DNA from 2 places in the Janthinobacterium salmonicoloratum genome. Region 1 is predicted to be linked to the other one. Evidence: predicted binding sites of a transcription regulator. Region 1 holds the regulator's gene; the other holds the start of a gene.
What was found. Region 1 encodes NrdR, which represses ribonucleotide reductase genes. Its sites were predicted from a motif close to CACNANATNTNGTG; they were not measured.
Positions count from the first base shown of each region.

Region 2: ACQ4WY_RS23005 (ribonucleoside triphosphate reductase) is a predicted target of NrdR. The motif match lies at 1,541-1,554, and genes of this name have one in related genera.

Region 1 is NZ_JBNYXV010000003.1:520,886-524,294, forward strand. It holds gene ACQ4WY_RS19190 (PilW family protein) at 1-743, opposite strand, end outside; gene pilV (type IV pilus modification protein PilV) at 740-1,309, opposite strand; gene nrdR (transcriptional regulator NrdR) at 1,540-2,004, opposite strand; gene glyA (serine hydroxymethyltransferase) at 2,149-3,396, opposite strand.
Region 2 is NZ_JBNYXV010000005.1:337,379-340,787, reverse strand. It holds gene ACQ4WY_RS23005 (ribonucleoside triphosphate reductase) at 1-1,494, opposite strand, end outside; gene ACQ4WY_RS23000 (hypothetical protein) at 1,613-2,029, opposite strand; gene ubiU (ubiquinone anaerobic biosynthesis protein UbiU) at 2,192-3,229, shown strand; gene ubiV (ubiquinone anaerobic biosynthesis protein UbiV) at 3,239-3,409, shown strand, end outside.

The sequences.
Region 1 (3,409 bases):
TTCCAGTGCGTGCGCCGGTAAAAATCGCGCTGGCGCGCGGCCGCATCGGCGCCCGCCAGCACCAGCGCCGCATCGTCGGCGTCGAGCGCGCTGGCGTTGACATAGCGGTTCGCCACGCCGTCGGGCGGCATATCCGTATCGAGGCCATACAGCACCTGGAAACCGTCGACGCCGCGGATGATGGCGTCCGCGCCCCAGCCGTTCGCGCCACGGTATTTGCAGCGCAGCTCGCCTTCGCCATCGGCGCCCTGCGCCACATAGAAAATGCTCCAGCCACGCTGCGCTTCCGTTTGCGCGGCGCCCACGCCGAAGCCCGCGCAATTGAGCACGGAACCGTCGCCGCCCTCTTCCTTGCCGGCGCCGTAATAGCGCAAGGCCAGCACATCGCTGCCATGCAGGGCGTCGGGTAGCGCGCCGCTGATGCCCTCGCTGTTCTTGCCCAGGCTGCGCGCATCGAGCCCGGCGATATTCGCGCTGTCGTAATCCGCATGGGCGACGGGCGCGGCGCTGCTGTCCCAGTTCACATATGCCGTCTGGCGCACGGCGCGGGCGATGGTGTCGAGCGCATAGCGGCCGTTATCGTCCAGGCGCGCACTGGCGGACTGGTCACCATAGCTGCCGCTGGCGGCCAGCAGCATGGTGCTGGCCGCCAGCATCAGCAGCGCGCCCAGCGACAGGGCCACCAGCAATTCGACCAGGCTCATGCCGCGCTGCCAGTGCCACGCGGCATGCACGCCGTTCATGCGCCGCCTCCGCCCAGCTGAAATGCCAGCCTGGGCAGCGACTCGCCTGCCGCATTCACGGCGGGCGAGCCATCGGGCAAGCGGGCGCGCCAGCCGAGCTTGATAACGATGGGCGCGCCCTTGCCGCCGCTGCACGCCCAGTGCAAGCCCTGGGCGGCGGCATCCCACGCGGCAAGGTCGCGGCAGATGTGCAGGCGCGCGCCGGGCAAGGTCGCATGCAGCCTTTGCTTCCATTCGGCGAGGTCGAATTGCGCCAGTTCGGCCGCGCTGCAAGCGGCGGCACCAAAACAGTCTGGCGCGCCACCGCCAGTGTCGGCGTCGTCCGCCGCCGCATATGCCACGTTCAGGTAGGGATTGCCCGTATCTGGGCCATTCATGAGCACGCTGTTCGCGCGCATGCGCTCGGCCATGCCGGCGGCCAGTTGCACGCCCGCAGACAATAGCGCGGACTCATGGCGCGCGCGCAGGGTGTTCAGTTGCAGGATGCTGGCGCCGAGCAGGCCCAGCGCCAACAGCAGTAGCGACACCAGCACCTCGACGAGGCTGCTGCCACCTACAGGAAACATATCGCGACCGCCATTGCGCATGCGCCATTCCCTTCCGCAGTAAGAGTCGCAACAACAGGCGGCCCAGCTACAAGATAGGCGCGCGCAAAAACCCGGGTCTGCGCTGGCGCAAACAGCACGGCGATAAGTCGAGAAGAACAGCGTTGGGATTGATCAGGCCGCTTGCCAGGCGAACGCTGGCATGGTGGAAACGGGGCGCACGATCGGCCCCGCTGTCGGCAAAGGGTACGTCAGGGCTTGCTGCGCGCCTGCCCCACTTCGGCGATCGCATCCTGGAACTCGGCCAGGTCTTCGAAATTCTTGTAGACGGAGGCGAAGCGGATGTAGGCGATCTTGTCCAGGCGCTTGAGTTCCTGCATGACGAGTTCGCCGATATAACCGGAATCGACTTCGCGCAAGCCGCTGGTCAGCAGCTTTTCCTGGATGGATGCGATGGCCGTATCCACGGAGGCGGCCGCGACGGGACGCTTGCGCAAGGCCAGCATCAAACTGCCGCGCAACTTATCCGCAGCGAACTCCGTCCGGCTGCCATTCTTTTTGACGACGGCCGGCATGATAAGTTCAATGCGCTCGTAGGTGGTAAACCGCTTGTCGCATTTGCCGCAGCGGCGGCGGCGCCGAATGGCATCCCCTTCCTCCGATACGCGCGTATCGAGAACCTGGGTGTCGCCGTGCTGGCAAAATGGACATTTCATGGGCTGGCTACAACTTTATAGTAATAATTACGGGAAATCGCCGCCCCTGTACAAAGGGCGCCCGAATCACTCCGGGCGCCCTTGGGCACGACTGGAATGTGTCATACAGAATCTTACTCTGTATGACACATTCTGGACAAATAATTATGCAGCGTACACAGGGTGCGCGTCGGCCAGCACTTTCACGGCCGCTTTGACGCGCTCGATGGTGGCGGCGTCATGCGGATTGTCCAGCACGTCGGCGATCAGGTTGCCCACTTCTTCCGCTTGCGCTTCCTTGAAACCGCGCGTCGTCATCGCCGGGCTGCCCAGGCGGATGCCCGAGGTGACGAACGGTTTTTGCGGGTCGTTCGGGATGCCGTTCTTGTTGCAGGTGATGTGCGCGGAACCGAGGATGGCTTCGGCTTCCTTGCCCGTCAGGTTCTTGGCGCGCAAGTCGACCAGCATGACGTGCGATTCGGTGCCGCCGGACACGATGCGCAAGCCGCGCTTGATCAGGGTTTTCGCCAGCACGTCGGCGTTCTTGATCACTTGCTTCTGGTATTCGACGAATTCAGGGCTCAGCGCTTCCTTGAAGGCGACGGCCTTGCCGGCGATCACGTGCATCAGCGGGCCACCCTGGATGCCAGGGAAAATTGCCGAGTTGATGGCCTTTTCGTGTTCGGCCTTCATCAGGATGATGCCGCCGCGCGGGCCACGCAACGATTTGTGCGTGGTCGAGGTGACGAAGTCGGCGAACGGTACCGGGTTCGGATACAGGCCGGCGGCGATCAGGCCCGCATAGTGGGCCATGTCGACCATGAAGTAGGCGCCAACTTCCTTGGCGATCTTGCCGAAGCGTTCGAAGTCGATCTTTTTCGAGAACGCCGACGCGCCAGCGATGATCAGTTTTGGCTTGCGTTCGCGGGCCAGGCGTTCCATCGCCTCGTAGTCGATGTCTTCTTCCGCCGTCAAGCCATACGACACGACGTCAAACCATTTGCCGGACATGTTCAGCGGCATGCCGTGGGTCAGGTGGCCGCCTTCGGCCAGCGACATGCCCATGATCAGGTCGCCTGGTTTCAGCATGGCAAAGAACACGCCCTGGTTCGCCTGCGAGCCGGAGTTCGGCTGCACGTTCGCGCATTCGGCGCCGAACAGCTGTTTCACACGGTCGATGGCCAGTTGCTCGGCAACGTCGACGTATTCGCAGCCACCGTAGTAGCGCTTGCCCGGATAACCTTCGGCATATTTATTCGTCAGCTGCGAGCCTTGCGCTTCCATTACGGCTGGCGAAGTGTAGTTCTCCGACGCGATCAGTTCGATGTGGTCGTGCTGGCGCGTGTTCTCTTTTTGAATGACGGCGAACAATTCAGGATCGACGTTGGCGAGGGTGTGATCTTTTGCAAACATGTAAAAACTCCAA
Region 2 (3,409 bases), on a different contig from region 1:
CTGCAGCGCATCCTGCAATTCCAGCGCTTCGAACGGGTCGTCCGTGTAGCCGACGGGCAGCTGCGACGAGTTCGTGTAATACGGATTGTCGACCGTGCCGGCCTGCAGGATGGCGGGATAGCGCTTGCGGTCTTCGCGGGCGAAGCGGTACGTGGTGCCCTCGGCCGGTGTCGCTTCCAGGTTGTACATATGGCCTGTCTCTTCCTGGAATTGCACCATGCGGGCGCGCACGTGGTCGAGCAGGCGCACGGCCAGCGCATGGCCTTCCGGCGCCGTGATATCGTAGGCGTCGCCGCTGAAATTGCGGATCATCTCGTTGATGCCGTTCACGCCCAGGGTCGAAAAGTGATTGCGCAGGGTGCCCAGGTAACGCTTCGTGTACGGGAACAAGCCTTGCTGCATCAGTTCCTCGATGGTGCGGCGCTTGATTTCCAGGCTGGTCTTGCCCAGTTCCAGCAGGCGGTCCAGGTCCGCCATCAAGGCTGGCTCGTCGCCGCGCCACAAGTGGCCCAGGCGCGCGCAATTGATCGTCACTACGCCCAGGGAACCCGTCTGCTCGGCGGAACCGAACAGGCCATTGCCCCTTTTCAGCAGCTCGCGCAAGTCCAGCTGCAAGCGGCAGCACATGGAGCGTATCATGTTCGGCTTGAGTTCCGAATTGATGAAATTCTGGAAGTAGGGCAGGCCGTAGCGGGCCGTCATCTCGAACAGGCGTTCGGCATTTTCGCTATGCCAGTCGAAATCCTCGGTGATATTGTAAGTGGGGATGGGGAAGGTAAACACGCGTCCCTTGGCGTCGCCCGCCATCATGATCTCGATGTAGGCGCGGTTGATCATGTCCATCTCCGCCTGCAGCTCGCCATAGCTGAAGTCCATCTCCTGGCCGGCGATGACGGGAATCTGCTCGCGCAGGTCGTCCGGGCAGACCCAGTCGAAAGTGAGGTTGGTGAACGGCGTCTGCGTGCCCCAGCGCGATGGCACGTTGAGGTTGAAGATCAGCTCCTGCATGTACTGGCGCACGTCTTCGTAGCGCAGGCTGTCATTGCGGATGTAGGGCGCCATGTACGTGTCGAAGGAGCTGAACGCCTGCGCGCCGGCCCACTCGTTTTGCAGGGTGCCCAGGAAATTGACGATCTGGCCGATGGCGCTCGACATGTGTTTCGGTGGGCCGGATTCGATCTTGCCCGGCACGCCATTCAAGCCTTCGTGCAGCAGGGTGCGCAGCGACCAGCCGGCGCAATAGCCGGCCAGCATGTCGAGGTCGTGGATGTGCAGCGCCGCTTCGCGGTGCGCCGCACCCACTTCCGGCGGATACACCTGGTCCAGCCAGTAGTTGGCGATGACCTTGCCCGAGACATTGAGTATCAGGCCGCCCAGCGAGTAACCCTGGTTGGCGTTGGCGTTGACACGCCAGTCGCGCCTGTCCAGGTATTCATTGATGGACGCGGCGACATCGACCTGGCCGCGTGTGGGGGAAACTGCATTTGTCGTCATGAAACCTCCAATAAACACAACATGCGGTGTTTTTATGAAGGTTATCTACTAAATATAGTGTAGTCAAAGGTGGCGTGCAAGCGATTCGCGTATCCTTGATCCAGGTGAAAAATATACCTCAGCCGGCTTTGTTCCAGCGCGTTTCGCGCAGGATCAGCCAGCTCGCGCAAAAGAATGCGGCGCCGCATGCGGCGATGCTGGCGACGGAGGCGGGCAGCACGTGCGCCCAGATTTCCAGCGGCGAAAAGGTGCTCCAGCTGGCGACGCGGATATCGAAAGTGACGTAGTTCGCCAGCAGCCAGTAAATGGCCAGCAGACCCGTGCAGATGGCGGCCTGACGCAGCAGCGGCAGTTGGCGGCGCGCGAACACGGCCAGCAGGAACAGCAGCAGCACGCCCGGATACGCGCCCAGCACTTCCGGCGACAGCACGGAGATCGTCCCTGCGTCATAGCCATCGGCCGGGCCGGCCCACTGCACTTGCAGTGCGGTGAGGAACAGGGTCAGCAGGAAAATCAGCAGCGGTTTACGGGTCATGGCGGGCAATCGAAGAAGGAGAAAAATGGGGCATTTTACAGCCAGGTCAAGCAAGTTGAATGCGCGCCAGCCATGCATGCATTTCTTCACCTGCGTCAAGGACTGGGCATTAGGGGCGGGGCTATAGTCTGCACCCTGAGCCGATACAGGACTGTGAACATCATGATGCTTGAATCAACCACCGCCACCCGCGTGGCCGGACCGCTGGAACTGGTCTGCCCCGCCGGCAGCCTGCCTGCCTTGAAAGCGGCCGTCGACAATGGCGCCGACACCGTGTACCTGGGTTTTCGCGACGCCACCAATGCGCGCAATTTCGCCGGCCTCAATTTCGACGAGAAGGCCATCGCCGAGGGCGTGCGCTACGCCCATCAATATGGACGCAAGGTGCTGCTGGCGCTGAACACCTATCCGCAGCCGCACAACTGGGCCGTGTGGCGCAGCGCCATCGACCGTGCCGCGCAGGCCGGCATCGACGCCATGATCGTTGCCGACCCAGGCCTGATGGCCTATGCGGCCCAGCACCACCCGCAACTGCGCCTGCACCTGTCCGTGCAGGGCTCGGCCACCAACTACGAGGCCATCAACTTCTATCACGAGCACTTCGGCATCGCCCGCGCCGTGCTGCCGCGCGTGCTGTCGATGGCGCAGGTAGAGCAACTGATAGCCAAGACGGAAGTCGAGATTGAGGTCTTCGGCTTTGGCAGCCTGTGCGTGATGGTCGAAGGGCGCTGCGCGCTGTCGTCGTATGCGACGGGCGAGGCGCCGAATACGCACGGCGTGTGCTCACCCGCGAAATCCGTGCGCTGGCTGGAAACGCCGAACGGCCTCGAATCGCGCCTGAACGGCGTGCTGATCGACCGCTATGCGCCAGGTGAAAACGCCAGCTATCCCACCCTGTGCAAGGGGCGTTTCGAAGTCAATGACGAAGAGTATTACGCCATCGAGGAGCCGGCCAGCTTGAATACCCTGGCGCTGCTGCCGCAGCTGATTGCCATGGGCGTGCGGGCCGTGAAAATCGAAGGACGCCAGCGCAGCCCCGCCTACGTGGCGCAGGTCACGCGCGTGTGGCGCGAAGCGATCGACGCCTGCCGCGAAGGCAATGCGCGCTACGCTGTCAAGCCTGGCTGGATGGCGGCCATGGACAAGCTGGCCGAGGGCCAGCAGCACACGCTCGGTGCCTATCACCGCTCCTGGAAATAAAGGATGAACATGTTAAAACTCTCTTTGGGCCCTTTGCTGTACTACTGGCCGCGCGCCACCGTCTTCGAGTTTTACCAGCAGATCGCCGGCACCGCCGTTGATATCGTATATTTGGGCGAGACTGTCTGCTCGCGCCGGCATGAAGTACGCCTGGCCGACTGGCTCGATATCGCCGACATG